One region of the Pandoraea commovens genome, then DNA from elsewhere that is predicted to be linked to it. Evidence: predicted binding sites of a transcription regulator. Region 1 holds the regulator's gene; each other region holds the start of a gene.
What was found. Region 1 encodes sigma-54, which starts transcription at its own class of promoters, with help from an activator protein. Its sites were predicted from a motif close to TGGCANGNAANCTGCTTT; they were not measured.
Positions count from the first base shown of each region.

Region 2: a site for sigma-54 is predicted at 4,947-4,964, ahead of NTU39_RS08590 (ammonium transporter). Genes of this name have one in related genera too.
Region 3: a site for sigma-54 is predicted at 3,603-3,620, ahead of NTU39_RS12365 (circularly permuted type 2 ATP-grasp protein). Genes of this name have one in related genera too.

Region 1 covers NZ_CP102780.1:618,854-629,119, reverse strand. Annotated here, with positions in the region: gene NTU39_RS03315 (monovalent cation:proton antiporter family protein) at 1-496, opposite strand, end outside; gene NTU39_RS03310 (KpsF/GutQ family sugar-phosphate isomerase) at 713-1,693, shown strand; gene NTU39_RS03305 (KdsC family phosphatase) at 1,801-2,286, shown strand; gene lptC (LPS export ABC transporter periplasmic protein LptC) at 2,311-2,997, shown strand; gene lptA (lipopolysaccharide transport periplasmic protein LptA) at 2,994-3,692, shown strand; gene lptB (LPS export ABC transporter ATP-binding protein) at 3,718-4,488, shown strand; gene NTU39_RS03285 (RNA polymerase factor sigma-54) at 4,582-6,072, shown strand; gene hpf (ribosome hibernation-promoting factor, HPF/YfiA family) at 6,214-6,570, shown strand; gene ptsN (PTS IIA-like nitrogen regulatory protein PtsN) at 6,806-7,261, shown strand; gene hprK (HPr(Ser) kinase/phosphatase) at 7,352-8,317, shown strand; gene NTU39_RS03265 (PsiF family protein) at 8,502-8,834, shown strand; gene rapZ (RNase adapter RapZ) at 9,002-9,874, shown strand; gene mutY (A/G-specific adenine glycosylase) at 9,891-10,266, opposite strand, start outside.
Region 2 covers NZ_CP102780.1:1,808,823-1,819,088, forward strand. Annotated here, with positions in the region: gene NTU39_RS08580 (efflux RND transporter periplasmic adaptor subunit) at 1-497, shown strand, start outside; partial or broken gene NTU39_RS08585 (efflux RND transporter permease subunit) at 497-3,543, shown strand; gene NTU39_RS08590 (ammonium transporter) at 3,704-4,906, opposite strand; gene NTU39_RS08595 (antibiotic biosynthesis monooxygenase family protein) at 5,201-5,500, shown strand; gene NTU39_RS08600 (FadR/GntR family transcriptional regulator) at 5,676-6,407, shown strand; gene NTU39_RS08605 (FAD-binding oxidoreductase) at 6,473-7,885, shown strand; gene NTU39_RS08610 (amidohydrolase family protein) at 7,951-8,841, shown strand; gene NTU39_RS08615 (MFS transporter) at 8,918-10,147, shown strand.
Region 3 covers NZ_CP102780.1:2,660,784-2,671,049, forward strand. Annotated here, with positions in the region: gene puuE (allantoinase PuuE) at 1-769, shown strand, start outside; gene uraD (2-oxo-4-hydroxy-4-carboxy-5-ureidoimidazoline decarboxylase) at 920-1,453, shown strand; gene alc (allantoicase) at 1,511-2,536, shown strand; gene NTU39_RS12360 (ureidoglycolate lyase) at 2,538-3,071, shown strand; gene NTU39_RS12365 (circularly permuted type 2 ATP-grasp protein) at 3,651-5,075, shown strand; gene NTU39_RS12370 (alpha-E domain-containing protein) at 5,098-6,096, shown strand; gene NTU39_RS12375 (transglutaminase family protein) at 6,101-6,901, shown strand; gene NTU39_RS12380 (proteasome-type protease) at 6,958-7,806, shown strand; gene NTU39_RS12385 (MATE family efflux transporter) at 7,861-9,231, opposite strand; gene NTU39_RS12390 (urate hydroxylase PuuD) at 9,679-10,266, opposite strand, start outside.

The sequences.
Region 1 (10,266 bases):
GCAACGGCACCACGGCCAGATCCTGGAACAGCAGCACGCCCATGATGTTGCGGCCGTGCTCCGTCTCCAGTTCAAGCCGCTCGGCGAGCATCTTGGTGACGATGGCCGTCGAGGACATGGCGAGCGCGCCGCCCAGCGCCACCGAGGCCTGCCATGAGAACGACCAGAACAGGTTGACGAGTGCGCCCAGTCCGACGGCGACGAGCAACGTCCCGAGAACCTGTGAAACGCCGAGTCCGAGCACCACTCTTCTCATGCTCTTTAGCTTGGGCAATGAGAATTCGATGCCGATGGAGAACATCAGGAAGACGACGCCGAACTCCGCGAGGTATTGCACACGCTGCGAATCGGCGGCCAGCCCCAGCGCATGCGGGCCGATGACGATGCCCACGCTGAGATAGCCCAGCATCGGCGGCAGATGGAGCATGCGAAACAGCACCACCCCGACGCAGGCGGCAAATAACAATACGAGAGTGAGTTCGAGCGGCGATGCCATCAGCTAGGGTCGGTTTCCTGAGTGAATCCGGGTGAGCGGGGTGCGTTGTCTTGCCAATGTCATGCAAGGGCCGTGCCAGCGTACGTCCGGACGGCGGCCACGGGAGAGGAAACCGGACCGGTTCGGGCGATGTCCCGAATGGCGCTGGGCGGGGCGCAGGGCCAGACGTGGCGCGGCTGTCCTTCGACGCCACGTCCGTTTTGATATACTCCGCGCATGATAGCGAAAATCAATCCAGGCCGGGCACTAGAGGTCGCCCGGGAGGTGTTGCGCACTGAAGCCGACGCCATCGAACGCGTGTCCGCGCACCTCGACGACAGCTTCTTCGAAGCGGTCTCGCTGCTGCTTGCCTGCCGTGGGCGCGTCGTCGTCACCGGGATGGGCAAGTCCGGCCACATCGGCCGCAAACTCGCTGCCACGTTCGCCAGCACCGGCACTCCCGCATTCTTCGTTCACCCCGCAGAAGCCAGCCACGGCGATTTGGGCATGATCACGGCCGACGACGTCGTCGTCGCCCTGTCCAACTCCGGCGAAACGGGTGAGCTCGTCAGCATCCTGCCGATGATCAAGCGCATTGGCGCGAAGCTCATCGCCATGACCGGCAACGCCGCATCGAGCCTTGGCCGTCTGTCCGACGTGCATCTCGACGCGCACGTCGAGAAAGAAGCCTGCCCGCTGGGCCTCGCGCCCACCGCCAGCACCACAGCCGCCCTCGCCCTCGGCGACGCGCTCGCCGTCACGCTGCTCGACGCACGCGGCTTCGGCGCGGAAGACTTCGCCCGCTCGCATCCGGGTGGCGCGCTGGGCCGTCGGTTGCTGACCTTCGTGCGCGATGTCATGCGCACCGGCGACGCCGTGCCGCGCGTGCGCTCCGACGCCAATCTCTCCGACGCCCTGATCGAGATGACCGCCAAGGGTCTCGGCATGACCGCCATCGTGGATGCCGACGATCGCGTCGTCGGTATCTTCACGGACGGCGACTTGCGTCGTTTGTTCAAGCGTACACTCGATTTCACCTCGTTGAAGCTGGCCGACGTCATGAAGGCCGATCCGCGCACCATCGATCCGGACAAGCTCGCCGCAGAAGCCGCCGAACTGATGGAACGCTTCGGCATCATGCAGTTGCTCGTGACGGAAAACGGCCGCCTTGTCGGCGCCCTGAACGTCCACGACCTGTTCGCCGCCAAGGTCGTGTGAGTTTTCTGCCAATGAGTCAAACGAGTCAACCGAATCCCGCCAATACTTCGGGCATCGCTCAGTTCGATGTCGCCGCTGCCACGCAACGCGCGGCGCGTCTGCGCGTCATGGTGTTCGACGTCGACGGCGTGCTGACCGATGGCGGCCTGCGCTACGGCCCGACAGGCGAAGTCATCAAGACCTTCGACTCGCTCGACGGTCACGGCCTGAAGTTGCTCAGCGAAGCCGGCATCGTCACCGCCATCATCACGGGACGCCAGTCGGATATCGTCGCCAAACGCGCCGCGGATCTACGTGTCGCACACGTCTATCAGGGCGTGCACGACAAGCGCGCCGCGTTTGAAGACCTGTGCGCCAAAGTGGGCGTGACGGCCGACGTCTGCGGACATATCGGCGACGACTGGCCCGACCTGCCCGTGCTCACGCGTGTAGGCTTCGCCGCCTGCCCGGCCAATGCGCATGTCGAAGTGAAGGCACGCTGTCACTGGATCGCGAGTACGCGCGGCGGCGAAGGGGCTGCACGCGAGTTGTGCGACTTCATCTTGCGCGCGCAGGGGCGTTACGACGCCCTGCTCGCCGAAGCCATCGCCTGACGCGCCGGGAGAGTCGATCCACTCATGGCCATCCAACGCGTCTCGCCCGCTTCGCTGATCGCGATTGCCGTCCTGGCAAGCCTTGCCGCCGGCACGTACTGGCTCGTTCAGCGCACGCTGCCGTCCGACGCCGACCGCGCGCCGTACGTGAAGCAGCACATCCCCGATTACTACGCCGACGACATGGTGATTTCCATGCTCGCGCCCAACGGGGTGACGCAGTACCGCGTCAACGCCGTCCACATGACGCACTTCGAAGACGACCAGACCACGGCCATGACGATGCCCGCCGTGCGCGCCTTCACGCCGGATCAGCCCGAAGTCACCGCCACGAGCAAGCGTGGCACGCTCAACGCCGATATGTCGATCGTCGATCTGTACGACGACGCGGTCGTGGTGCGTCAGCCGGGGCCGCGCGATCCCGAAATGCGTGCGCTGTCCGAGCACTTCCAGGTGCTCGTGAACGAAGACATCGTGCGCACCGAGAAGCCGGTGCAGCTGTTCCGCGGGTCGTCCGTGATGTATGGCGACGGCATGATTTTCAATAACATCTCGCGCGCCGTACAATTGCTCGGCAATGTTCACGGCACGATCCAGCCGGCGGAACTGGGCGCCAAGCGCCCGCCGCCGTCAGGCCAGTCCACACTGCCTGTTAAGCCGACCGCTCCGCGCGCGCCATCTCAGACTCCACAGGGCCCCAAGACCCCATGACCGATCGCCTTTCACTGCGACCCGCCACTGTATCGCTGCGTGCGCTTCGCGCGCTGGCCGCCGCCTTCGCCGTTCTTGGCGCACTGGCTGCACCGCTGGCCCACGCCGAACGCGCCGACCGCGACAAGCCGCTCAATATCGAGTCGGACCACATGAGCTATGACGACCTCAAGCAGGTCAACATCTTCACCGGCAACGTGACGATGACCAAGGGGACGATTCTCCTGAAGGCCGATCGCGTCGAAGTGACTCAGGATCCGGAGGGCTATCAGTACGCCACCGCTTACTACAAGCCGGGCGGCCCGCTCGCCTACATGCGTCAGAAACGCGACGGCATGGATGAGTACATCGACGGCTGGGGCCAGACCATCTATTACAACGGCAAGACCGAAGTCGCGACGCTCACCACGCAGGCCACGCTCAAGCGCCTGGCCGGTGGCACCAAGGTGCTCGACGAGATTCACGGCAGCGTGATCACGTACGACACCTACAATGAGGTCTACACCGCCAACAGCGGCGCCGATCAGGTCAACCCCAACAATCCGAACGGTCGCGTGCGCGCCACGCTCGCACCGCGCAACGCCACGGGCGCGCAGGCGCAGGCACCGGGCGCTGCCAGCAAGCCGGCCACCGCGCCCAAGGGCGACCTGCCGCCGCTGTCGCCTTCCAAGAACATCGGGAATCCGCGTGAGTAATTCTGCCAATAGCAACGCCTCGACCATCAACCCGGGCAACGCCCCGGTGGGCAAGCCCAGCGCGCTCGTCGTGCGCTCGCTCAAGAAGCAGTACGGCGCGCGTACCGTCGTCAAGGACGTGTCGCTCGACGTGAAGAGCGGCGAGGTCGTGGGTCTGCTTGGCCCGAACGGCGCGGGCAAGACAACCTCGTTCTACATGATCGTGGGACTGGTGCCTGCCGACGATGGCGAAATCCAGCTCGACGGCAACCTCATCAGCGAACTGCCGATCCACGAGCGCGCCCGCATGGGCGTCTCGTATCTGCCGCAGGAAGCGTCGGTGTTCCGCAAGCTCACGGTCGAAGACAACATTCGCGCCGTGCTCGAATTGCAGGTCGATGCACAGGGCAAACCCCTCAAGCGCGACGAAATCGAACGCCGCATCGAAGCCCTGCTCGACGAGCTTCAAGTGGGCCATCTGCGCGAAAATCCGGCGATGTCGCTCTCGGGTGGCGAGCGTCGTCGCGTGGAAATCGCACGCGCCCTGGCCACACAGCCGCGTTTTATTTTGCTCGACGAACCGTTCGCGGGCGTCGACCCGATCGCCGTGCTGGAAATTCAGCGGATCGTGCGCTTTCTCAAGGACCGAGGCATCGGTGTCCTGATTACCGACCACAACGTGCGCGAGACGCTGGGTATCTGCGATCACGCGTACATCATCAGCGAAGGCTCGGTGCTCGCCGCCGGCACGCCTGACCAGATCGTTGCCGACGAAAGCGTGCGTCGCGTCTATCTGGGCGAAAATTTCCGGATGTAAAGCAGATTTTTCGCATGTAAACCCTGCCTCCGATAGGAGTCAGGGACGGTTCCGTTGGCGTGACAAAGCCTCTACAATGAAGGCGAGACCGCTATGAAACCGACTCTTCAACTCCGCACCTCGCAGCACCTGACCCTCACGCCGCAGTTGCAGCAATCGATCCGGTTGTTGCAACTGTCGACGCTCGAACTCCAACAGGAAGTCGAGCACGCGCTCACCCAGAACCCGATGCTCGAACGCGAGGACGATTGGCTCGCCGGTTCGGTACGTGTGGGCACAGACGGGTCGCTGCGCAACGAGCGGAGTTCGTCGTCCAGCAGTTCGAACGACAACGGCCACGAGTCCGCCAACGGCCACGACGAAGCGCGCGAACTCGATGGCGAGGCCCGCTTCGACGACAACGCGTCGGACAATGGCAGCGACTGGAGCCTGAACGACTTCGCCCGCTCCGGCAGCGCATCGGACGACGACGACAATGCGCGTCCGCAACTGCATGTCGACCACCCCAATCTCCGCGAACATCTGCTGGCCCAGCTGCGCCTGACCAAGGCGAGTCCGCGCGACCGCGCGCTGGTGGAATTCCTGATCGAATCGCTGGACGAAGACGGCTACCTCGGTAGCCTGCTCGACGAGATTCAGGCCGAAATGCCCGAAGAGCTGGCGCTCGAAACGGAAGAAATCAACGCGGCGCTGGCGCTGCTGCAAAGCTTCGATCCGGCGGGCGTGGGTGCCCGCAGTCCGGCCGAGTGCCTGCGTCTACAGCTCCAGCGACTACCCGCAAGCGGTGTGCGCACCCTGTCGCTGCGCATCGTCACCGATCACCTGGAACTGCTGGCCGCGCGCGATTACACGCGTCTGCGCCGCCTGCTGGGTGTCGGCGAAGACGGTCTGCGCGCCGCGCATCAGCTGATTCGCTCGCTGGACCCCTTCCCGGGCTCGGCTTACGGCTCGCCTCAGGCCGACTACGTCGTGCCGGACGTGCTGGTACGCAAGCAAGGGAGCGGCTGGACGGCGGAGCTGAATCCGGAAGTGATGCCGCGTCTGCGCATCAACGAGATGTATGCGCGCATTCTCCGAAATAACCGGAACGATCCGGGAACCGGCAACCTCCAACAGCAGTTGCAGGAAGCGCGCTGGCTGATCAAGAACATCCAGCAACGCTTCGACACGATCCTGCGGGTGGCGCAGGCGATTGTCGAGCGTCAAAAGAACTTCTTCACGCATGGCGAAATCGGCATGCGGCCCTTGGTTTTACGCGAGATTGCTGATACGCTGGGTTTACATGAATCCACGATTTCACGGGTGACGACGAGTAAGTACATGCTCACTCCATTTGGAACCTTCGAGCTTAAGTACTTCTTCGGATCACACGTGGCAACGGAAGCCGGAGGCGCTGCGTCATCGACCGCCATCCGCGCACTCATCAAGCAACTCATAGGAGCTGAAGACCCGCAGAGCCCCCTTTCCGATAGCCGTATCGCGGAACTGCTGGCAGAGCAAGGTTTTGTGGTGGCGCGGCGCACTGTCGCGAAGTACCGCGAGGCCATGCGAATCCCCGCAGTGAACTTGCGCAAATCTTTGTAGGACAGTCCTGGTGCGCCATGTTGGCCGCTGGGGCATAACGCCGCAGTGCGACATTGCGTCACGTCAATGGCTCGCACCCTCGCTAGCCAGCGTCAACGTTGACGCGGCCTGCACTTCGGCATTTCAGCAAGGAGAGCAGCTATGAATCTGAAGATCAGTGGACACCATCTCGAACTCACGCCTTCGCTGCGCGAATTTGTCGTCAACAAGCTTAACCGCGTGTTGAATCATTTCGACCAGCTAATCGGCGCCGAGGTGATCCTCTCTGTCGACAAGACCAAGGAGAAGAGCGGACGCCAGATCGCGAGCGTCACGGTGTTTCTCAAGGGCAAAGAAATTTTCGTCGAGAAGTGTGACGAGAATATGTATGCCGCCATCGACAAGCTGATCGACATGCTCGACCGCAAGGTAATGCAGTACAAGGACAAGGTTCAGGATCACGGTCGCGAGGCCATCAAGCACCACGAACTTCCTCCTGAGGCGGAACCGCTGCAATAGCATCTTCAGGCGTGGTAATCGCATTGGCTGATACCGACGAAAACCCGCAAGGAACCACCCGAGCGCATATCCGTCTGTTGTAAGTCTGGCATCACCCACCGCGGGGCCGTTGAACGGCCCCTTTTGTATGGTTCGCCCCACTTCCGTGACTTGCCGCGAGCGCGGCGGCGAGTGGTCTATAATGCGAGGTCAATCGGGGGTTGGAGGGCGACTAAGCGTTCGCCCGCATTACAAGATGAACCGTTTAGCCAAACTCATACTCGAGTCCAACATCCTGCTTGGACTGTCCGTTACCAGCAAGAAGCGCCTGTTCGAACAGGTCGGCCTCCTCTTCGAGAACAATGCCGGGCTTTCTCGCGCTGTGGTAACCGACAATCTCTTCGCCCGTGAGCGTCTCGGCTCGACGGGTCTTGGAGAAGGCGTGGCGATTCCGCATGGACGCATTAAAGGCCTGAAGGTCCCAGCCGCCGCGTTCATCCGCCTGGAAGAGGCCATTCCGTTCGAAGCGCCCGACGGTCAGCCGGTTTCCCTCCTGTTTGTGTTGCTCGTGCCCGAGCAGGCGACGCAGCAGCACCTCGAAATCCTGTCCGAAATTGCCCAGTTGCTCTCGGACCCCGAGATGCGCAGTATCCTGATCAACGCGCCTAGCGCCAAAGATGTCCACACCGCGCTGACGAACTGGAAGCCCTGAGTCGTCCCGAGTCGTCTGCGCACCGGTACGAATCGCCGCGAACACACACGAATTCCGTAGCTCCCACACCCAACCGAACGAGGCGACGCGGTGGAACTGACCGGCATCAACGCGCAAAGCATTTTCGACGACAACGCCGCGACGTTGCGTCTGTCGTGGCTCACGGGCCATGAAGGTTGGGAGCGCGGCTTTACGCCGGAGAGCGTGGCTACGGCCACCTCCAGCGCCGACCTCGTGGGCCACCTGAACCTCATCCACCCGAACCGGATTCAGGTGCTCGGCGAAGCGGAGCTACGCTACTACCAGCGTCTTACGGACGAAAACCGCAAGCGTCACATGGGTGAAGTCATCGCGCTGGAACCGCCGTTCCTCGTGGTGGCAGACGGCCTTGAAGCGCCGCCCGATCTGGTGCTGCGCTGTACACGCTCCTCCACCCCGCTGTTCACCACGCCGCTGTCGACGGCCTCCGTCATCGACAGCCTGCGTCTGTACATTTCTCGCGTTTTCGCGCCGCGTTGCACGATGCACGGCGTTTTCATCGACATTCTGGGCATGGGCGTGCTGCTCACCGGCGACTCCGGTCTCGGCAAAAGCGAACTCGGTCTGGAACTGATCAGCCGTGGACACGGCCTGGTGGCGGACGATGCGGTCGATTTCGTGCGTCTCGGGCCGGATTTCGTCGAAGGCCGCTGCCCGCCGCTGCTGCAAAACCTGCTGGAAGTGCGCGGTCTCGGTCTGCTCGACATCAAGACCATCTTCGGTGAGACGGCTGTGCGCCGGAAGATGAAGCTCAAGCTGATCGTGCAACTGGTGCGCCGTCCCGATGGCGAATTCCAGCGCCTGCCGCTCGAAGCGCAGACGGTCGACGTGCTGGGCCTGCCGATCAACAAGGTGATTCTGCAAGTGGCCGCCGGGCGAAACCTCGCCGTGCTGGTCGAAGCGGCCGTGCGAAACACGATTCTGCAACTGCGCGGGATCGATACGCTCAAGGACTTCATGGAGCGTCAGCGCCAGGCCATGCAGGACCCGGACGGCATGCAGGGCAAATTGCTCTGAGCGTTCGCGATTCGGCGGCCCGAATCCACCGAGTCCGCCGAATCCGCCGAAACCTTCCGGGTATACCGCTATTTTTGCGTTTTTCTGTCAACGCCGCGCGATTGCGGCGCGTTTTCTAACATGTTGTAATCGCAACGCGGTTCATCCCCGTGCCCGCGCGTCACGACCTTTTGGAGAGACGATCATGAAAAAAGCACTCGCTGCACTGCTTCTGGTATCCCCGCTGCTCGCATCGCCCGTGTTCGCTCAAACGGCCGCCGCCCCGGCATCTGCCCCCAAAGCGACCAACGCCCAACAAGACAAGATGAAGGCTTGCAACTCGCAAGCGACCGGCAAGAAGGGTGACGACCGCAAGGCCTTCATGAAGCAGTGTCTGTCCGCTGGCGGGGCCGCACCGGCCGCCAAGCAGACGCAGCAGGAAAAGATGAAGACCTGCAATACGCAAGCGAGCGGCAAGAAGGGCGACGATCGCAAGGCGTTCATGAAGCAGTGCCTGTCGAACGCTCCGGCGGCCTAAGTTTTACGCCTGACGAGCCTGACGGCGCCCCATGCGGGCGCCGTTTTCGCTTGCAGAACGGGGATTCTCGAAAACGCAGCGAAAACGGTAGAAACTCCCTAGTTTTTGCCTACGCGACACCCGTACGACACAATCGCTTACCATGATGGTTGTATTCGGGAAATGTCATGAAGATCGTACTGATTACCGGCGTCTCCGGTTCGGGCAAATCGCTCGCCCTGAACGTCCTCGAGGATGCGGGTTACTACTGCGTCGACAATCTGCCGTCGCGCTTTTTGCCTGAACTCGCCGTCTACCTCGGAACACAACACTACACGCGCCTCGCGGTCGCCATCGACGCGCGCAGCGGCGGCTCGCTCGCCGATCTGCCGCCGATCATTGGCGGCCTGCGCCGTTTCGGCCATGACGTTCGTGTGCTGTTCCTCAATGCGACCACGCAAACGCTGGTGCAGCGCTTCTCGGAGACGCGCCGCCGTCACCCGCTTTCCGCAACTGGCGACGACACGCTCTCGGCCACCGGCTCGCTTGTCGAAGCCATCGAGAAAGAGCGTGAGATGCTCAGCAGCGTCACCGAGCTGGGTCATCAGATCGACACCAGCAATCTGCGCGCGAGTGCACTGCGCCGCTGGATTCGCGAATTCGTGCAACACGATCAGACCGGCCTCACGCTGATGTTCGAATCGTTCGGATTCAAACATGGCGTGCCGCTCGACGCCGACCTTGTCTTCGATGTCCGCTCGCTGCCCAATCCGTATTACGACGTGCAATTGCGCCCGCTGACCGGGCGCGATCAACCCGTGATCGATTTCCTGTCCGCCATTCCCGAAGTGGACGAGATGATCAACGACATCGGCGCCTATCTGCAAAAGTGGTTGCCGAGCTATATGCGCGACAACCGCAGCTATCTGACGGTCGCCATCGGATGTACGGGCGGGCAGCATCGCTCCGTGTTTATCTCCGAGACGCTCGGCGCGCGCTTTCGCGACGAAGCGAGCGTGCTCGTGCGTCACCGCGAACTCGCCCCCATCGATACGAAGTGAAGGGTCGCCGGCTGGCTTACGCCGGCAGCGACAACTGACCGTCGTTCACACCGTGCAGCGACAGCGCGTCGGCGATCTTGCGAATCGGTGACGGCAACCCGGCGGCCGCGACCCCCTCCCCATCCAGCCATGAACGGTTGGCATCGTCGATCGATGTTGCCGCTGTCGCTGATGATGCGCACAGCGTCACCATCCACGGTCGCAAATGCAATTTGAAGTGCGTGAAGACGTGCGTGAGACCGTGCAGCGGCATGAGCGACTGCACCGCGCCGACCTTCGCGCCAAGTGCCGCCGCATGCCCCGTCAGACGCTCGCGCAGTAACGCGTCGTCGGCGTCGCGTGCGTCGGTCGGCGGCGTGAGTTCCGGCAGGCTCCACAGACCACCCCAGATA
Region 2 (10,266 bases), 1.2 Mb from region 1:
TGGCCCGCGACGCACAGCACGCTCAAGTGCCGAACCTTGTCCTGAACGTCGAGCCATCGCTCGCGGCCAGTATTCACCCAGGGGACGTGGTCGAGGTCCGGCCGGTCTCCGCCAATCTGACGGGCGGTGTCGTCACCGGACGCGTCGCCACCATCGGTGCCGCCATCGATCCGGTCACGCAAGCCGTGGTTGTGACGGCGCATGCGCCTGCGAGCCCGGGCCTGATTCCTGGAACGCGCGTAAGCGCATCGATCCAGACGCGACCGGCGCAACACTGGGTTGTGCCGCGTAGCGCCGTGCTTCGCGACAAGGACGGCGCGTATCTCTTCCAGATCGACGGCTTGCACCGTGCGCACCGAATCGCGGTGCGTCCGGAAGTCGACGCCGGGGAGAAATACGGTGTCGACGGCGATCTGCTCAAAGGGGCACCGGTCGTCGTGGCAGGCAACTACGAGTTGACCGAAGGCATGACGGTGACCGTCGCAGGAGACCACTGATGAGTTTCGTGCAATGGATGCAGGCGCACCGGCGCTCGTTGCTGTTCGTCGTGTCGATGATCGCGATTGCGGGCGCACTCATGTCGACGCAGTTGCCGATTTCGCTGTTTCCGGACGTTGCGTTCCCGCGCGTCGTCGTGTCACTGGACGCCGGTGATCGCCCCGCCGAGCAAATGGCGACGCTCGTCACCATGCCGGTCGAAGAGGCGCTGCATCGTGCGCCGAACGTGCGCGGCGTGACGTCCCGAACGAGTCGCGGCAGCGCCGAGATTGCGGTGAACTTCGACTGGGGCACCGACATGGCGTTGGCCACGCTTCAGATTCAGTCGGCCATCGCAGAGACGTTGCCCTCGCTACCGGCTGGGACGTCGACGCGGGTGCGGCGAATGGACCCGACGGTGTTTCCCGTCATCGCCTATAGCCTGACGAGCGCGAAACGCTCGCCTTCGGAGCTGTACAACCTTGCCCAGTATCAGTTGCGCCCGCTGCTGTCGGCCGTAGCCGGGGTGGCGAGAGTCGAGGCCGCAGGCGGTGCGCAGGACGAGCTTGAAGTCACTGTCGACCCCCTTCGGCTCGCCGCCTACAAGCTTGCGATCGGTGATGTAGTCAAGGCGGTCGGGGCAAGCAACGTGTTGCTCGCGAGCGGTCGGCTCGAAGATCACGACAAGCTGTATCTGGCTATCGCACACGCGTCGCTGACGTCGCCGCAGACGCTTGCCGGGGTGGTCGTGGCGAACACGCCGGGCGGACCGGTCCATTTGTCGGACGTCGCGAACATCTCGCAGGGGACCGTTCCGCAATGGCTGCGTGTCACCGCCAATGGCCGCGACGCCGTGCTGCTCAACATCTACCAGCAGCCGGGCGCCAACAGTGTGGCGATTGCGCGCGACGTTCAGGCAAAGCTGGTGGACTTCAAGGCGCAGTTGCCGTCGGACGTGAAGCTCTCCAACTGGTACGACCAAAGTGAGCTTGTCATCGCGTCTGCGGCCAGCGTTCGCGACGCCATGCTCATCGGCGTCGTGCTGGCCGCCTTTACGTTGCTGCTGTTTCTGCGGAACTGGAAAATCACTGCCATCGCTGTGGCGCAAGTGCCTGTCGTGATGGCGGCAACGTTTCTGGTGCTCCATCTATTCGGCATGGGACTCAACATCATGACGCTGGGCGGCATGGCGGCGGCCGTCGGTCTGATCATCGACGACGCCATCGTGATGATCGAGCACATCGTGCGGCGCATGCATGAGCATGGCGCAGAGAAGTTTCACGGCCGGGTCATGGCGGCGGCGCTTGAGTTCACGCGACCGCTTGCCGGTTCGTCGGCAGCCACGCTGATCATCTTTGTGCCGCTGGCCTTCTGACAGGCGTCACCGGTGCGTTCTTCAAGGCGCTTTCCGTCACGATGGCAAGCGCGCTCTTTGTGTCGTTCTGTGTGACGTGGCTGGCGATTCCGCTGCTTTGCGATCACTGGCTGACGGCAAAAGACGCCCATGCGGACAGCAGCGGCAAGATTGCGCGATGGGTCGACGCCCGCTACACACGTGTGGTGAGAGGGCTCACACTGCGCCCGTCACGCATGCTGCTCGGGATTGTCCCGCTCGCGGCGGCTGCCGCATTCGCGTTCACGCAGGTTGGCAGCGGCTTCATGCCGAGCATGGACGAGGGCGGCTTCGTGCTGGACTATCACACGGCCCCGGGCACATCGGTGACGGAGAGCGATCGACTGGTGCGCCAGATCGAGCAGATCGTTCAGTCCAACCCGAATGTGCAGACGTACTCGCGACGCACCGGGACAGGGCTGGGCGATGGTCTGGGTGAGCCGAATCGAGGGGACTTCTTCGTGCGGTTGAAGTCCGGCGGCAGGCAACCGATCGATACCGTGATGAACGACATTCGCACACAGGTGGAAGCGAGGGTGCCCGGCGTGAGCGTTGAGTTTGCTCAACTGATGGAGGATCTCATCGGCGATCTGACGGCGGTGCCTCAACCCGTGCAAATCAAGATTTACGGCGACGATCAGGCGGTGCTGGAGGCTACGGCCCGCAAGGTCGCGGGGGCCCTCGCGCACGTGTCGGGCGTCGTCGATGTGAATGACGGGATCAATCCGGCCGGTGACGCGCTCGACATCCAGATCCAGCCCGACGCGGCGGCCGCGCAGGGTGTCGATCCGCAGTGGGTGGCCCAACAGGTTTCTGATCTGCTGGCAGGCAATGTGGCGACGACCTATCAGGTCGGCGTCAAAGCCATGGGGATTCGCGTTCAGCTGACCGGTGCGAAGGCGCTGACCGATACTGGGCTTGCCCAATTGCTCCTGCGCGCACCCGACGGTCATCTGTTTCCGTTAGACCGCGTGGCCAAACTTGTCCCGGTCACCGGACAACCCGAAATCGAACGGGACAACCTGAAGCCGATGGTGGCGGTCACGGCGCGGATCAGCGGGCGCGATCTCGGCTCGGTAATCGGCGATGTGAAGCAGATGCTCGGCACGCAGCCGTTGCTTCCCAAGGGCACCTACTACGCGCTGGGCGGGCTCTACGAGCAGCAGCAAATCGCGTTCCACGGTCTGATGGTCGTGTTCGGGGCGGCCGTCGCACTGGTCTTTGCGCTGTTGCTGTTCCTTTACGAGCGATTTCGTGTGGCGGCCGCCGTGCTGGCCATGCCGATGCTGGCCGCTGGTGCGGTATTCGTCGGCTTGTGGGTGACCGGCATCGAGTTGAACATCACGGCGATGATGGGGATGACGATGATCATCGGCATCGTGACGGAGGTGGCGATCTTCTATGTATCGGAGCTTCAGAGCCTGACGCGGGAGGGCATGCCGCTGGAAGAAGCGCTGATTGTCGCCGGGCAGAATCGCCTTCGTCCGATTGCGATGACGACGTTGGCCGCGATCCTCGCACTGCTGCCGCTGGCGTTCGCGATCGGACAAGGCTCCGCCATGCAACAGCCATTGGCGGTGGCCATCATCGCGGGCCTTATCGTCCAGATGCCGCTGGTCCTTCTGGCGCTGCCCGCATTGCTTAAGGCTGTTCTTCGTCCCAAATCGCAATGACGACCGTCCAGGCTTGAGTGTGCAGTCCCGGAGGAAATTGCCTCGTGGGTTTGCCGCAATGGATGGCGTTCAGTGCGGGACCTGCAAACGGTGCGCTGTGATCGGCATGAGTCGCGTCACTGCGCACCGTTTGATGATTCAGCGGTTCAGATTCTCCCGCTTACCAATTCGTTTCCCGCTCCGGCGTCGCCGTGATCTTGTGGATTGAGAGGTCGGCGCCGTAGTACTCCTGTTCGTCGTCGAGTCGTAATCCTGAGACGCGTTTGATGACCCCATACACGAGGTAGCCACCGGCGAAGGCGATCGCCACGCCCATCACCGTGCCGACGATCTGTGCGACGAAGCTCACACCGCCGAGTCCACCGAGCGCCTTCTGTCCGAAGATGCCAGCCGCCAGCCCACCCCAGATGCCGCACACGCCATGCAGCGGCCACACGCCAAGCACGTCGTCGATGCGCAGACGGTTCTGCGTCACCGTGAACAGCCACACGAACAGACCGCCAGCGACCGCACCCACGACCAGCGCACCGAGCGGGTGCATGACGTCCGACCCTGCACACACGGCAACGAGTCCCGCAAGCGGCCCGTTATGGATGAAGCCCGGGTCGTCGCGTCCCACCCACATGGCAACCAGCGTGCCGCCGACCATCGCCATGAGCGAGTTCACGGCAACGAGCCCCGAGATGCCACCGACGCGCTGGGCGCTCATCACGTTAAAGCCGAACCAGCCGACGATCAGAATCCATGCGCCAAGGGCCAGGAACGGAATCGACGACGGCGGATGCGCGGCGACCTGACCCTGACCGTTGTAGCGCCCGCGTCGCGCGCCGAGATGCAACACCGCCGCAAGACCAATCCATCCCCCCACCGCATGCACGACGACCGAACCTGCGAAATCGTGGAAGGGCGCGCCGAGCGTTTGGGTGAGCCAGTCCTGAATGCCGAGATGCCCGTTCCACGCGATGCCTTCGAAGAAGGGGTAGATCACGCCAACGAGAAAGAACGTGGCCACCGACTGCGGATGAAACTTGGCGCGCTCGGCAATGCCGCCAGACACGATGGCCGGGATGGCAGCCGCGAACGTCAGCAGGAAAAAGAACTTAATCAGCGCGTAGCCGTTGTGCTCGGACAGCACCGTGGCGCTCGACCAGAAGTCCACGCCATAGGCGAGCGGATAACCGATGAAGAAATACGCGAGTCCCGAGACGGCGAAGTCCGTGAGGATCTTGACCAGCGCGTTGACCTGATTCTTCTTGCGGACAGTGCCAAGCTCGAGAAACGCGAAACCGGCGTGCATGGCAAGCACCAGGATCGCGCCGAGCAGCAGGAACAGCACGTCGCCGGGTGTATTGGAATTGGGCATGAATGTGCTCTTTTGGTGCAAACGTGAGAAGAAACGAAGATATGCAAGAGCGATGCCAGGAATCGCTAGCGCATTGATATCTATGTGAGTTTTATCTGGTGATGTGACATTCGGTGCTTCAGGGTGCACGGTCGTGGTGCCGCAAACCGACGCCGCGGGCGTTCTTCGTGCATGCGGACATTGCGGATTGTGGAAAAGCGGTGAAAGGCTAGGGGACGTCACATGCGATGCGTGTCACCGGCACGCGGTATAGAATCCATCAGCAAAACCACGGACCCATCTCTGAGGAACCCCATGATTTTTGAAATCGCGCAGATCGAAGTGAAGCCCGGCAAGGAAGCCGAGTTCGAACAAGGTGTCGCCAAGGCCGCGCCGCTGTTCAAGGGATCGAAAGGCTGCCACGGCATGCGCCTGCTCAAGTCCATCGAGCAACCGACGCATTACAGCCTCGTCGTGACCTGGGAAACGCTCGAAGACCACACCGTTCACTTTCGCAACTCGGAAGCCTTCCAGCAATGGCGCGCGCTCGTGAGCGATTGCTTCGCCGCGCCGCCGAACGTCGGCCACGTGACGGAAGCGCTGATCGGCTTCTAAGGCAGGAGCGGTTCTGCGTCCGATCCAATCGGAGCGCAGCCGATGAAGCGGTGATGGAGCCAGTCTCCACCACCGCTTTTTCTTTTTAGCGGGACGACTAGGGTTAACGCGATATGAGGCAATAAAAGTTTTCAGATAACATGCAAACCAGAAAAGAATTGAGCGACAGGAACGGATGACCACCAAGCCCAGAACCCTGACCGAGCAGGTCGCGCAGCAACTACAGGAAGCGATCCGGCAGGGCGTCTATCCCGTCGGCACCCGGCTGCCGACCGGCAAGCAACTCTCCGAATCGTATGGCGTGAGTCCGGCGGTGATCCGCGAGGTGACGGAGCGTCTGCGTGCGCAGGGGCTGATCGACAGCCGTCAGGGCGCAGGCGTGACCGTGAAGGCGCGTACGCCGCAAAGCGGTTTTCAGGTGCCCGTCGGGCAGGATGCGGCCGATCTCGCGAGCGTCTACGAATTGCGTCTGGATCTGGAGAGCACGGCCGCTGCGCTCGCCGCCGTTCGTCATACCGACGACGACATCCGTCAGCTCGAAACGATCCTCGGCAAACTCGAAACACATCTGTATCACCCGGAGAACGGCGTCGAGTTCGATACCGCTTTTCATGCCGCCATCGCGCGCGCGACGCACAACCGCTATTACGCCGACCTGTTGCAGTACCTGAATCTGCAAATCCGGCAGGTCGTGCAGGCCGCACGCACGAATACGTTGCGCCACGAGGGCCTCGCGGCGCAGGTGCATCAGGAGCACGTCGCCGTGTTCGATGCCATCAAGGCGCGCGATCCGATGCGCGCGCGTGAGGCGTCGCTCTCGCATCTGTTGAGTGCCTCGGGGCGTCTTGGCCTGACGCTTCCCGGGCGCGACATCATTACCGGCGCGGTTGCGCCGAAGCGCCATTGATCTGCGAGCCGCCGAGCTATCGTCAGATGCCATCCCCTACACCGTAACCCCCGACGCGTGACCTTATGACCATCACCGCTTTCGCTCAACGTCTGATCGACGCCGTCGGCGCCGACAGCGTTTTCACTTCCACTGAGGACGTCGCACCGTGGCTCGCCGACTGGCGTGGCATGTATCGCGGGCACGCGCAGGCCGTTGTGCGTCCGCGCTCGACGCAGGACGTCGCCAAGATTCTTGCGCTGTGCCAGAGCACGGGCACCCCGGTCGTCCCGCGCGGCGGCAACACCGGACTGTGCGGCGGCGCCACCCCGGACAAGTCCGAGCAGAACGTGGTGCTGAGCCTCGACCGCATGAACGCGGTGCGCAGCCTCGACACCATCGCCAATACCCTCGTAGCCGAAGCGGGATGCATTCTCGAAGACCTGCAACGCACGGCGCGCGACGCGAATCGTCTGCTACCACTGAGTCTCGCGGCCGAAGGGTCGTGCCAGTTGGGCGGCAATCTCGCGACGAACGCGGGTGGCGTGAACGTGGTGCGCTATGGCATGACGCGCGATCTGGTGCTCGGTGTGGAAGCCGTGTTGCCGAATGGCGAGATCCTTCACGGCCTGCGCACGCTGCGTAAGGACAACACCGGTTACGACCTCAAGCAGTTGCTCATCGGCTCGGAAGGCACGCTCGGTGTGATTACGGCGGCGGCGCTGCGTCTGTACGCCCCCACGCCGGTGCGTCAGGTGGTCATCGCCGCCGTCACGTCGCCGCGTCAGGCGCTCGAGCTTTATGAGCTGCTGTTCGCCGAATGCGGCCCGCGCATGCAGGCGTTCGAGTTCTTCACCGGCGAGTGCGTCGATCTGGTGATGGCGCATGTGCCGGGCGTGCGTGCGCCGTTTGGTGAGCGTCACCCGGGCTACGTGCTGGTCGAGCTGGCCGATACGGCAGACGAACAGGCCCTCGGGGCATTGCTCGAACGGGTGATCGAGGCCGCTATCGAGCGAGATCTGTGTGCCGACGCCGTGGTGTCGTCCACGCTGGGTCAGGTCGAAGAGATGTGGAAGTTGCGCGAGGAAATCTCCGAAGCGCAACGTGCCGACGGCCCGCACCTGAAGCACGACGTCTCGCTGCCCATCGAATCGATTCCCGAGTTCATGACCAGCGCCGAGGCGCGGGTGCGACGTGTTTGTCCGCAGGTGCGTCCGTTCATCTTCGGCCACTTCGGCGACGGCAATTTGCACTACAACCTGTCGCGTCCGGCAGGTGAGGCGACGGATTTCATGGCAAAGCACGGTGAGGCGATCACGGCCGAAGTGCTCGACGAAGTCGCGCGCTTCGGCGGCAGCATCAGCGCCGAACACGGTATCGGACAGCTCAAGCGCGACTACTTCGCCAAGTACAAATCGCCGCTCGAACTGCGCCTGATGCGCGAGATCAAGGCCGTGTTCGATCCGGCCGGGATCATGAATCCGGGCAAGCTGCTGTAACGATTTTTTCGCATCGCGGACGCCGGACATCGGCGTCCGATGACGTTTTCCCCTGAGGAGTCGACATGACCGCAACTTCCGCCGCCGGTGCGCCGCTGTGTCTGGGCCCGCTGCCGGAGATCGATCCGCCCACGTTCGAAGTGCCCTTTGGCGCTGTCGACACGCACGCACACGTGGTCGCCGCGAGCGACGCGTATCCAATGGTGCCCGAGCGCAGCTACACGCCGCCGCCCGCGCCCGAGGACAAGTACCTCGCGATGCTCGACGCGACGGGCATGACCTATGGCGTGCTGGTGCAGATCAGCGTCTACGGCACCGACAACCGGTACATGCTCGAAACGCTACGCCGTCACCCGGATCGCCTTCGTGGCATTGCGGTGGTGTCGCCGGACGTCACCGATGCCGAGCTGGAAGCGATGCACGCAGCGGGGGTGCGCGGATTGCGCATCAACGTGCTGTTCGGTGGTGGCATCGGCTTCACGGCGATGGAAACGCTCGCGCATCGCATCAAGGATCTGGGCTGGCATATGCAGTTCCTGATGGACGTGAATGCGCTGCCCGAACTCATGCCGCGCATGACGTCGCTGCCGGTGCCGGGCATCGTGGATCACATGGGTCATACGCCCGTGGCGCAAGGACTGAATTCGCCGGGCTTTTCGGCGTTGCGCTCGCTGGTGCGCGACCACGGTTACTGGGTGAAGCTCTCGGGCGCTTACCGGATCAGCGAGCGTTTCCCGACGTTCGACGATGTGACGCCGTTCGCACAGGCGCTCATCGAAGACGCCCCCGATCGCATGGTTTGGGGCAGCGACTGGCCGCATGTGTCGCTCACGCGCATGCCGAACACCGGTGCGTTGCGTAATCTGCTGCCGCAGTGGGCACCGGACGCCGAGACACGTCGGCGCATTCTGGTGGACAACCCGGCACGGTTGTACGGCTTTCCGAAAACGATCTGATTTCCGGTTTGCTTGCTTTACCCATTCCCGGCGCGCCTTGCGCTCATGAAGTCCAAGAGGTTCAGGAGGAGACAAGATGGATTGGTATCGCCAGATGAACAAGACCGAGCGGCACACGTTTATTGCCGCGTTCGGCGGGTGGGCGCTCGACGCGCTCGACTTCATGGTGTTCACCTTCGTGATCTCGACACTGATCACCGTGTTCAGCATCGACAAGGGACAAGCCGGCATGCTGGCGACCGTGACGCTGCTGTTCTCGGCCATCGGTGGCTGGCTTGCCGGGGTGCTGGCCGACCGTTACGGACGGGTGCGTATCTTGCAGGTCACGATTCTGTGGTTCTCCATCTGCACGGTACTGATCGGCTTCGCACAGAACTTCGAGCAGATTTTCGTGCTGCGTGCGTTGCAGGGTCTGGGCTTCGGCGGCGAGTGGGCGGTGGGTTCGGTGCTCATGGGCGAGATCGTGCGCACCGAGTATCGCGGCCGCGCCGTGGGGACGGTGCAAAGCGGCTGGTCTATCGGATGGGCCGTGGCGGCGCTTTGTTATACGGCGTCGTTCTCGTATCTGCCGGAAGAGTATGCGTGGCGAGTGCTGTTCTGGATCGGTGTGATTCCGGCATTGTTCGTGCTTTTCATCCGAAAGAACGTGCCTGAGCCCGAACTGTTTCAGCGCACGCGCAAGCGCGAAGATGTCGCAGAAAAGCGCACGTCGGCGTGGGCGATCTTCTCGCCGGAACTGATCAAGACGACGGCACTCTCGGCGCTGCTGTGCACGGGCGTGCAGGGCGGGTACTATGCCGTGACGACGTGGTTGCCCACGTTCCTGAAGACGGAGCGCCACCTGTCGGTGATCGGCACGGGCGGCTATCTGCTGGTGATCATTCTCGGTTCGTTCATCGGCTACCTGACGGGGGCGTATCTGACCGACCGTCTGGGGCGTCGCGCGAACCTGCTGATTTTTGCCGTGCTCTCGGGCGTGAGCATTTACGTCTACACACAGCTTCAACTGAGCAACGACCAGATGCTGATTCTCGGCTTCCCGCTGGGATTCGCGGCGTCGGGCATTTTCAGCGGCATGGGCGCGTATCTGACGGAGCTGTTTCCGTCGGCGGTGCGTGCGAATGCGCAGGGCTTCGCGTATAACTTCGGGCGCGGCATCGGCGCCTTGTTCCCGAGTCTGGTGGGCTATCTCGCCAAGACGAGCGGTCTGGGCTCGGCCATCGGGATGTTTGCCGGTGGCGCGTACCTCGTCGTGCTGATCACCGCGTTCATGTTGCCCGAGACGAAAGGGCGCGAGATCGAGTAAGTTCGCGAGCAACTTCGCAGCTCAGTTGGCTGAATTCGCAAGACAGTTTTCGTATGTTCGAGGACGGCCGTTGCCGTGGTGTCGGCAGGCCGTCCGGTTTTTTTGATTCAAGGGAGTTC
Region 3 (10,266 bases), 2.0 Mb from region 1:
CCTGTCCGAGATCATTGGCGCGGCCGCCTACGAGGCCCGTCACATGAGCATGGAATCCATCTATGAGTACGGTTCGCGCGCGGGCGTGTGGCGCATCTTGCGCGAGTTCGAGCGTCGGGGCTTGCCACTGACTGTGTTCGGCGTCGCGATGGCCATGCAGCGTCACCCGGAGGTGACGGCCGCGTTCCAAGAGCTTGGGCACGAGATTGCATGTCACGGCTGGCGCTGGATTCACTATCAGAACATGGACGAGGCGACCGAGCGCGAGCACATGCGCATCGCTATCGACATCTTCAAGGAAATGACCGGCAGCGCGCCGTTGGGTTGGTACACCGGCCGCGACAGTCCGAATACTCGTCGTCTTGTCGTCGAGCAGGGCGGATTTGTGTATGACTCCGACAACTATGGCGACGACCTGCCGTTCTGGGCGCAGGTGCAGACCAGCAGTGGCGATGTCAAGCCGCACCTTGTGGTGCCGTACACGCTTGACACCAACGACATGCGCTTTGCTGCGCCGCAGGGCTTCAATACGGCGGACCACTTCTTCCATTACCTGCGCGACGCGTTCGACGTCTTGTACGCCGAGGGCGATGAAGCGCCGAAGATGCTGTCGATTGGCATGCACTGTCGGTTGCTGGGCCGTCCGGGCCGTTTCGCGGCGTTGCAGCGATTCCTCGATCACATCGAAAAGCACGATCGCGTGTGGGTCTGCCGTCGCATCGATGTGGCGCGCCACTGGCAAGAGCGCCATCCGTTCGTGGCGGCGTGAGCGGGCGATTGAATCGCAGATCAGGTAGTTGATAGGGCGTTCATGTCCAGAGGGACGTGACGCCGACATCGAATTCGAATCCGACAGGCGTCATCGGGCTGCGCGAAGCGTGCGGCGGGGCGCCACCTTTGTTCTCCAGGAGAGCAGTTAATGAACGCCCCGTTGCCTATGACCCAACGTACCGTTGCCGAGCTGTCGGCGCTACCGCGCGCCGAGTTCATTGCCGCGCTCGACGGCATTTTCGAGCATTCCCCGTGGGTGGCCGAAGCGGCATGGGAAGATCGCCCGTTCGCAACCGTCAATGCGCTGCACGACGCCATGTGTCAGGCCGTGATCGATGCGGGTGAGACGCCGCAACTCGACCTCATCCGTGCCCACCCGGAGCTGGCTGGCAAGGCGGCCGTGCGTGGCGAACTGACTGCCGAGTCGACGCGTGAGCAGGCGGGTGCTGGACTGGACCAATGCAGTGCAGAAGAGTTTGCGCGCCTGACTGAGCTGAACGACGCTTACAAGGTCAAATTCGGCTTCCCGTACATTCTGGCCGTGCGCGGTCATACCCGCAGCAGCATCATCGAGAACTTCGCTACGCGTCTGGAGAACAGTCGTGCGGACGAAATTGAAGAATGCCTGCGCCAGATTTTCCGTATTGCTGGTTTCCGGCTGCAAGACCTCGTGCGCGACTGAGTGTACGACACCGTTATATCTCAAGTTTCAGACATTACCGAGCATCAAGGAGTTGGCATGGCTCTCGTCCCGCAAGACCCGAACGCACCGGACTTCGTGCGCCGTTATGTGAATCTGGCCGACCCGCGTCTGGGTGCTGAGGCGCTCGTCGCCACCGACGAATTCTTCGCGGCCAAAGAGCGCATGCTCAACCCGGAACCGGCTGTCTTCATCCCGGGCAAGTACGACGAGAACGGCAAGTGGATGGATGGTTGGGAGACGCGTCGCAAGCGTGTGAACGGCTACGACTGGTGCATCGTCAAGCTGGCGCGTCCGGGCGTGTTGTTCGGCGTAGATCTGGACACGAGCCACTTCACGGGCAACTTCCCACCGGCGGCGTCGCTGGAGGGCTGCTACAGCCCGGACGGCGCACCGAACGAGTCGGCCGAATGGTTCGAACTGTTGCCGTCGACCACGTTGCAGGGCAACTCGCACCACTACCATGCCATCACGCAGCAGCGCGCCGCGACGCACGTACGCGTGAACCTGTACCCGGACGGTGGGCTGGCGCGTTTGCGCTTGTATGGGTTGCCGCAGAGCGACTGGGCGGGCCGTTCGCGTGATGAGTTGATTGATCTGATTGCGATGGAAAACGGCGGCTACGTGGTGGCAGCGAACAACCAGCACTTCGGTTTGGCGTCGAATCTGTTGATGCCGGGCCGTGGCGTGAACATGGGGGATGGGTGGGAGACGCGTCGTCGTCGTGAGCCGGGCAATGATTGGGCGATTATTGCGTTGGCGCAGCCGGGTGAGATTGGCAAGATCGAAGTGGATACGGCGCACTTCAAGGGCAACTTCCCGGACCGCTGCTCCATCCAGGCGGCGTACGTGACGGGTGGCACTGAGCAGTCGCTGATTACGCAATCGATGTTCTGGCCGGTGTTGTTGCCGGAGCAGAAGTTGGCGATGGACAAGCAGTTTTACTTTGAAGAGCAGGTGCAGAAGTTGGGGGCGATCACGCACATCCGTTTCAACATCATTCCGGATGGTGGTGTGTCGCGTCTGCGTCTGTGGGGGCGGTTGAGTGAAAAAAAGGGAGCGTGACATGGTGGGACCGGCATTGAAGATCGAGCGATTGACGCGAGAGGCGTTTGAGCCGTTCGGCGATGTGATCGAGTTGGAGGGTGCGAAGCATTTCGCGATCAATGGCGGGACGACTGAGCGATTCCATGATTTGGCGACGGTGGATCTGGGCCCGGAGGGTGGGCGCACGTTGGTGAACGTCTTCCGTGGACAGCCGAGACAGTTGCCGTACGAGGTGAAGATGTTGGAGCGTCACCCGTTGGGCAGTCAGGCGTTCATTCCGTTGAAGACGACGCCGTATCTGGTGGTTGTAGCTCCGGCGGGCGAATTGGACGTGAGCAAGATGCGTGCGTTCGTCTCGGATGGCTGGCAGGGTGTGAACTATGCGAAGGGCGTGTGGCATCACCCGTTGTTGGCGTTGGATGAGGTGAGCGACTTCGTGGTGGTGGACCGGGGTGGAGAGGGACACAACTGTGACGAGCAGGATTTGCCGGGAGTGTATTTGCTGACGCGGGCTGAGTTGGATGCGGTGCAGGGAGCGCAGAAGGCTGCGTGAAGAATGAAGTCAGTGGGACAAAAAGACGCCGGGCGATGCTCGGCGTTTTTTATTGGGCCAAAGAAAGCGGAGTGAGGCGCCGAGGAAAGTGGTGAGGCGAGTAGAGGGACAGGAAACGTGTGGGCGACGACACGGCCGTCGCGCAGCAGTTGCGGAGCACGTGCGGGGCGGGTGTGGCGTCGCGACTACGCTGGAGAAGAGCGGTGTCGACGGGACTGGTGGCGTCGAGAAAGGAAGCGGGAAGCGGGCGGTGTCGGTTGAGGCACTGGGTGCAATGAGGGAGACGGACCGGGGCGCCTTTCTGCAGCGAGTTGGGTTTACGTCTGAGCGGCGGAAAGGGGCCCCGGTCCGTTAGGGGGAAGGTTTTAGGGGCCGGGGGTAAACACAACAGTCTGAGTCGAAACCCAACTCCTATACTTCGAAACACCGATCTGGTGCGAGGGAGGTGGAGCAGGAGGGCGGGCGCACCGAAAGCGTGCGCAGAGCGTTAAAAGGTTGGAAAAGGATAGAAAAAGGGCGGAAAAACAGCTCGGGCATGGATATTGCTCGATCTCGACACAGCAATCTGCGGAGAAGCGTATGGTCGAGAGCTATAACGAGATGGCGAGCATCACGGGTGCGACGCGTTCGCACTACCGTCGGTTTGACGACTGGCTAAAGTGTCAGCCAGACGATGTCTTGCACCATAAGCGAGCCGAGGCCGATCTGGCGTTCAGGCGCGTCGGGATTACCTTTGCTGTGTATGGGAACGAGGCGGGCACGGAGCGTTTGATTCCGTTCGATCTGATCCCTCGGATCATTCCTGCGCATGAGTGGCAGACCTTGCAGACGGGATTGCGTCAGCGAGTCGAGGCGCTCAACAAGTTCATTCACGATGTCTACCATGACCAGAACATCCTGCGCGCGGGGGTGATCCCGGCCGATCAGGTGTTGAAGAATGCGCAGTACCGTCCGGAGATGCAGGGCGTGGACGTTCCTGGCGACATCTACTCGCACATTGCGGGCGTCGATGTCGTCAGAGCGGGAACGGGAGACGACGGCGTCTTCTACGTCTTGGAGGACAACCTACGGGTGCCATCCGGCGTGTCGTACATGCTGGAGAATCGCAAGATGATGATGCGGTTGTTCCCGGAGTTGTTCGCACGCAATCGCATCGCACCGGTGGAGCATTACCCGGACTTGTTGCTCGACAGCCTGCGCGCCGTAGCGCCGATCGGCGTGGACGATCCGACCGTCGTCGTCATGACGCCTGGCATCTACAACTCCGCTTACTTCGAGCATGCGTTCCTGGCGCAGCAGATGGGTATCGAGCTGGTCGAAGGGCAGGATCTGTTCGTCGAGGACAACCTCGTCTACATGCGCACGACCAATGGTCCGAAGCGTGTCGACGTCATCTATCGTCGCATTGACGACGACTTCCTTGATCCATTGGCCTTCCGTGCCGACTCGACGCTCGGCGTGCCGGGGTTGCTGAGCGTCTATCGTGCGGGACGCGTGACGCTGGCCAATGCCATCGGTACGGGTGTCGCCGACGACAAATCCATCTACCCGTTCGTCCCGGACATGATCGAGTTCTACCTCGGAGAGAAGCCGATACTGAACAACGTGCCGACCTACCAGTGCCGTCGGCCCGACGACCTTGCGTACACCCTCGACAACCTCGGTGAGCTAGTCGTCAAGGAGGTTCATGGTGCGGGCGGCTACGGCATGCTCGTCGGTCCGGCGTCCACCAAGGCTGAAATCGAAGCCTTCCGCCAGCGGCTTATCGCGAAACCCGACGGCTATATCGCGCAACCCACGCTGGCACTCTCCGCATGCCCGACGTTTGTAGAAGCCGGTATCGCGCCGCGACACATCGACTTGCGGCCGTTCGTGTTGTCCTCGGGCAAGGGCGTGACCATGGTGCCGGGTGGTCTGACGCGCGTAGCGCTCACGGAGGGTTCGCTGGTCGTCAACTCCTCGCAGGGCGGGGGAACGAAGGACACCTGGGTATTGGAAAAGTAAGCGAAATTATCGGGAAGAGATCATGCTCAGCCGTACCGCCGACCACTTGTTCTGGATGGCCCGCTATATGGAGCGGGCTGAAAACACTGCTCGCCTGCTCGACGTCAACCTGCAAAACCTCCTGCTTCCGCAAGATGCCGTCGACGACGAAGACGACACCGACATGACGCAAGTCCTCGCCGGTGGCATCGACAATGAAGCGGGCTGGCGCGCTACCTTGCGCATCTCCGAGCTGGAGCCTGCGTTCAACCGCAAACACGGGCGGGCGACGCGAGCCAACGTGCTCGACTTCGTGGTGCGCGACCCCGAGAACCCGTCGAGCATCGCCTGCTGTCTGGCCGCCGCGCGGGAGAACGCCCGTGCTGTGCGCGGCACACTCACGACCGAACTGTGGGAGACCGTCAACAGTACCTGGCTGGATTTCCCGCGCATCCTCGATCTGCTTGAGCGCGACCCTGCGCACCTGTTCGAATGGGTCAAAGTGCGCTCGCACCTCTCGCGTGGCGTGAGCTTCGGCACCTTGTTTCAGGACGACGCGTTCTACTTCACCCGGCTCGGCCTGTTCCTTGAGCGTGCCGACAACACCGCCCGCATTCTCGACGTCCGTTTCCACGAGGCGGTGCGTGCCGACAAGGCAGGGCCGGATGCGTCGCATCCGACCGACTTCTACTACTGGTCGGCCGTGCTGCGCAGTGTTTCCGGTTTCGAGATTTACCGGAAGGTGTACCGCGACGTTATTACACCCGAGCGTGTGGTCGAGCTGCTCATGCTCAACGCACACATGCCGCGCTCATTGCTCGCATCGCTCACCGGCGTGTGCGAGAACCTCGCCACGCTCTCCAATGCCCAGTCCGGCGACGTCGAACGCTATGCAGGCAAACTTCAGTCCGAACTCAAATACACCGACATCCAGCAAATTCGACAGCAAGGCTTACACCCTGTGCTGACCGAATTCCTCGAGCGAGTTTCCGTGCTCGGCAACAAGATCAGTCAGACCTTCCTGATCCCGCTCGCCGCCTGATGCCATGCGCCTGACCATCCGACACGAAACCACCTACCGCTACGATACGCCGGTGCGCTACACCATCCAGCAGCTTCGGCTCACGCCGAGTGCGTCGGAAGTGCAGCGCATCGTGCAATGGCGACTGAGCGCGCCGGGCAAGCTCACGCCCGCGCGTGACGCCTTTGGCAACGACATGCATACGCTCGTGCTGCATCAACCGCACGATGAGATCCATCTGCTGGCCGAAGGCGAGGTCGAAACGACGCCGCTCAATGACGGCAGGCTCGGGGAAACGAGCCACGCCGTACCAGTGTTATGCTTCGCCAGCCCTACGCCGTTGACGGGGCGCAGCGACGGCATCGACGCACTGGCGGGCGATGCCGGGGTTGCCACGCCGGGTGAGTTGCTGGCGTTGGCGGCATCCATTTGCGAGCAGGTCGATTACGAGTCGGGGATCACCGCCGTGACCAGCACCGCCGCACAGGCGCTCGCACTGGGACGCGGCGTCTGTCAGGACCACGCCCACCTCATGCTGGCCGTCTGCCGTGCGCGAGGCGTGCCTGCGCGCTACGTCAGCGGGTACATCGATCCGGGCGACGTGCCGCACGCGGCCAGCCATGCCTGGGTCGACGTGTGGGTCGAGGGGGCAGGGTGGGTCAGCATCGACGTCACCCATGCCTGCTTCGCCAGCGGCAACTACTGCCGTCTGGCGGTGGGACGCGATTACGAATCTGCGGCACCCGTCAGAGGAATGCGCAGCGGCGGTGCGACCGAGAAGTTGCACGTATCGGTCAGTGTCGATACGGCACCAATCGATCAATAACAATAGCTTTTCAACGTAGCGAGGCAGCGCGCCTTGCACGGCAAGACAGGAACGACATGACGTATTGCGTGGCCATGAAGCTCGATGCCGGGCTGGTCTTTCTTTCCGACACCCGCACAAACGCGGGCGTCGATCATGTGAGCACATTCCGCAAGATGCTCGTCTTCGAGCGTCCGGGCGAACGCGTCATCGTGCTGCTCTCGGCGGGGAATCTCGCGTTGACGCAGGCGGTGCGTCAGCAACTGGTCGAAGCGCGAGACACCGAAACGCTGTGGACCGCGAAGACCATGAGCGACGTCGCGCGTGTCGTCGGGCAGGCCATTCGCGACGTCTATACCCGTGACGCCAAGTCGCTCGAAGCGTTCGGCGTCGACTTCAATTGCAGCTTCCTGCTGGGCGGGCAAATCGCCGGTGCGCGCAGCCGTCTGTTCCAGTTGTACTCGGCGGGCAACTTCATCGAGGCGTCCTCCGTCAATCCGTACTTCCAGATCGGCGAGTCGAAATACGGCAAGCCCATCATCGACCGGCTGGTCACGCCCGCGACGTCGCTCGACGACGGCGCGAAATGTGCCCTCATCTCAATGGACTCCACGCTGCGCTCGAACGTCTCCGTCGGATTGCCGCTGGATCTGCTCGTCTACGAAGAAGATAGTTTGCGCGTGACGCGTTTCGCGTCGCTCGACGACGAGAACGTCTACTACAAGATGATCCACGACACGTGGGGCTCGCGTCTGCGTCAGGTGTTCGACGAACTGCCTGAGCCGCAATGGGCGACGTCCAGCGTGGCCAGCGTGCCCGCGTCGCTGCCGCCGCGGGCCGAGCCACCCGAAGGCATGCCCGGTGCGGATGAGCCGGGGAGCGTTCAGTCGCTCGCGCAGACCGTATCGCTCAAGATACCGTCCTGACGCTCAATGCGCAGACGCGCGTCGGCCTTTGCACGACGCGCATCTGCGCAGCGATCACGCCAACCCGAGACTGCGGTGCTGCTTCCGATACAGCCATGCACTGACGGCGAGCGTTGCCGCTTCCGTGGCGAGTAGCGTGTACCAGATCGCGCCGCCGCCGAAGAGTGCGTCGAGCAGCCAGAGAATACCCAGCAGCAGAATCCAGCTGCGCAGCATCGCAATGGCTGCCGACGGGCCGGGTGCTTCGACCGCCGTCAGATAGCCCGCCACGATCAGATTGCCTGCCGCAGGCAGAAACGCCAGCGCGTACCAGATGACGGCGTGTTCCAGAATCGACCAGGCGTCGCCACCGGCGGGCAGGAAGAGGAACGTCAGCGGACGAGCCAGCGTCGCCATCGCCACCGCGACCAGCAGCGAGAATCCCATCACCGCAATCACGCCCAGACGGAACGACCCCTGAAGCGCCTTCGCATTCTGTGCGCCGCGATAAAAGCTGATCATCGGCTGCATGCTCTGCACGAGGGCGACCATCGTCACCGTGGCGCCGAGCGTCATGTATTCGAGGATGGCGTAAGCGGCCAGCCCCGGTTCACCAAAGCTCACCAGAATCACGCGGTTGAAGACGAACACCGTCACCGCTGGTGCGATCGCGCCGAGGAACTCCGACGCGCCGTTGTACATCGCACGCCACACGTGTGTTTCGCCGCCACCGAAGGCGCGACGGGCGGGCACCACTCGCTTCGCCAGGAAGAGGTGATACGCGAACATCACGCTGCTCGACACCATCATCGACAGCCCGGTGGCCAGTGCGGCACCGTGCATCCCCATCTCACGAACGGCGATGAACCAATAGTCGAGCGCCACATTCGCGAGTGCGCCCATGAACATCGCATACAAACCGAAACGGGCGGCGGGTGCCCCTTCCACGCGCAGGAACAACTCCATCGCGTAGAGACCATTGGCAAACAGTACGAACCAGCCCCAGCCGGACAGATAGGCGACGACATCCGCCGTGATTGCGCCTTGCGCACCCAGGGCGGCAGCGATCTCATGCTTGAAGATGAGTACCGCAGCACTCATTACAACACCCGAGACGAGCATCACCCATAGCACCTGCGAGAACGCGCGACGCGCCTCGGTATGGCGCTGCTCACCCAACAGACGGGCGATGAGCGTTGCACCCCCGACGCCCACCATCACGCTGACCGCGTACGGTACATAGAGCAACGGCACCACGAGGTTCAGCGCGGCCAGCGCTTGTTGGCCGACGTAGCGGCCGATGAAGATTCCGTCGATCAGCGTGTAGATCGTGTAGACCCAGCCGGAGAGGATCGTTGGAATCGCGAGAGACGTAAATTCCTTGAGCAGGGACGTCCTGGCGCCCTGCGAATGATTGCAATGATTGGTAGACGTGGAAAGAGACATGGTCCCCCCGATGACTTCGCACCGCGTCGTGTCGGGACGCGGCTCACCGTGGCTTGCACATCAAAGGCTTCAGAACTTCAGAGACTTCGGGATGGAGAGGGTTGTCGCTCACGCGCAAGCGATGGCGTAAGCGCTCCGCCCCGCTGCGTGACACCCGGGCGGGTGGACGTCAGCGAGGCAGTCAGACGGACGGAGGGAACATCGCTTGGTGCAGATGTACCCAGACGACGCCTTGCCGGGAGGAACAGAAGAGGAGGAAATTCATGATGTTTATCGTTCGGCCCGGAAAGCCGGGCGCGTATGACAGACAAGCGGTGTCACACCGAAGTTCCCGCGCTTGAGGACAAGCGACGTCAAGCGACGGCTAACATCATGGGAATGTCACGATGAAAAAAAGGGGCGCCGAAGCGCCCCAACATGGGTCCAGCAAGAAAGACGGTATTGCCGTTATTGTTGTGCGCCGCCGTTAAACCACGCGGCAATCTTCTGGCGCTCTTCATCGGTCATTTGCGTCACGTTGCCCAGGGGCATCGACTTGAGCGCGACCGATTGCTGATAAATGCGTTGTGCGTTCTGCGAGATCTCGGCGGGCGTATCGAACATCACGCCGGCCGGAGCGCTGCCCATCATCGTCGGCTTGGCCGAGTGACAGGTGGCGCAACGCTGCGTCAGGATCGGCTGAATCTCCGAGAGCTTCACGGCCGGGGCAGCGGCCTCACCGTGCGCGCCGGCGGCAGGTGCCGGGGCGGGGCGCGGGGCGGCAAACACGGCAACACCGGCGAGGAGTGCAGCACCGGCAACCGGCAACGCGTACAGATTCTTGCCTGCGTGACGCAGCACGAAGAACTGACGAATCATTGCGCCTGCGGCCATGATGATCGTGAGGATCACCCAGTTGTACGGATTGCTGTACGTGAACGCGTAGTGGTTGCTGATCATGATGAACACGACCGGCAGCGTGAAGTACGTGTTGTGCACCGAACGTTGCTTGCCGAGCTTGCCCCAGATCGGGTTCGGGACTTCGCCCTTCGAGAG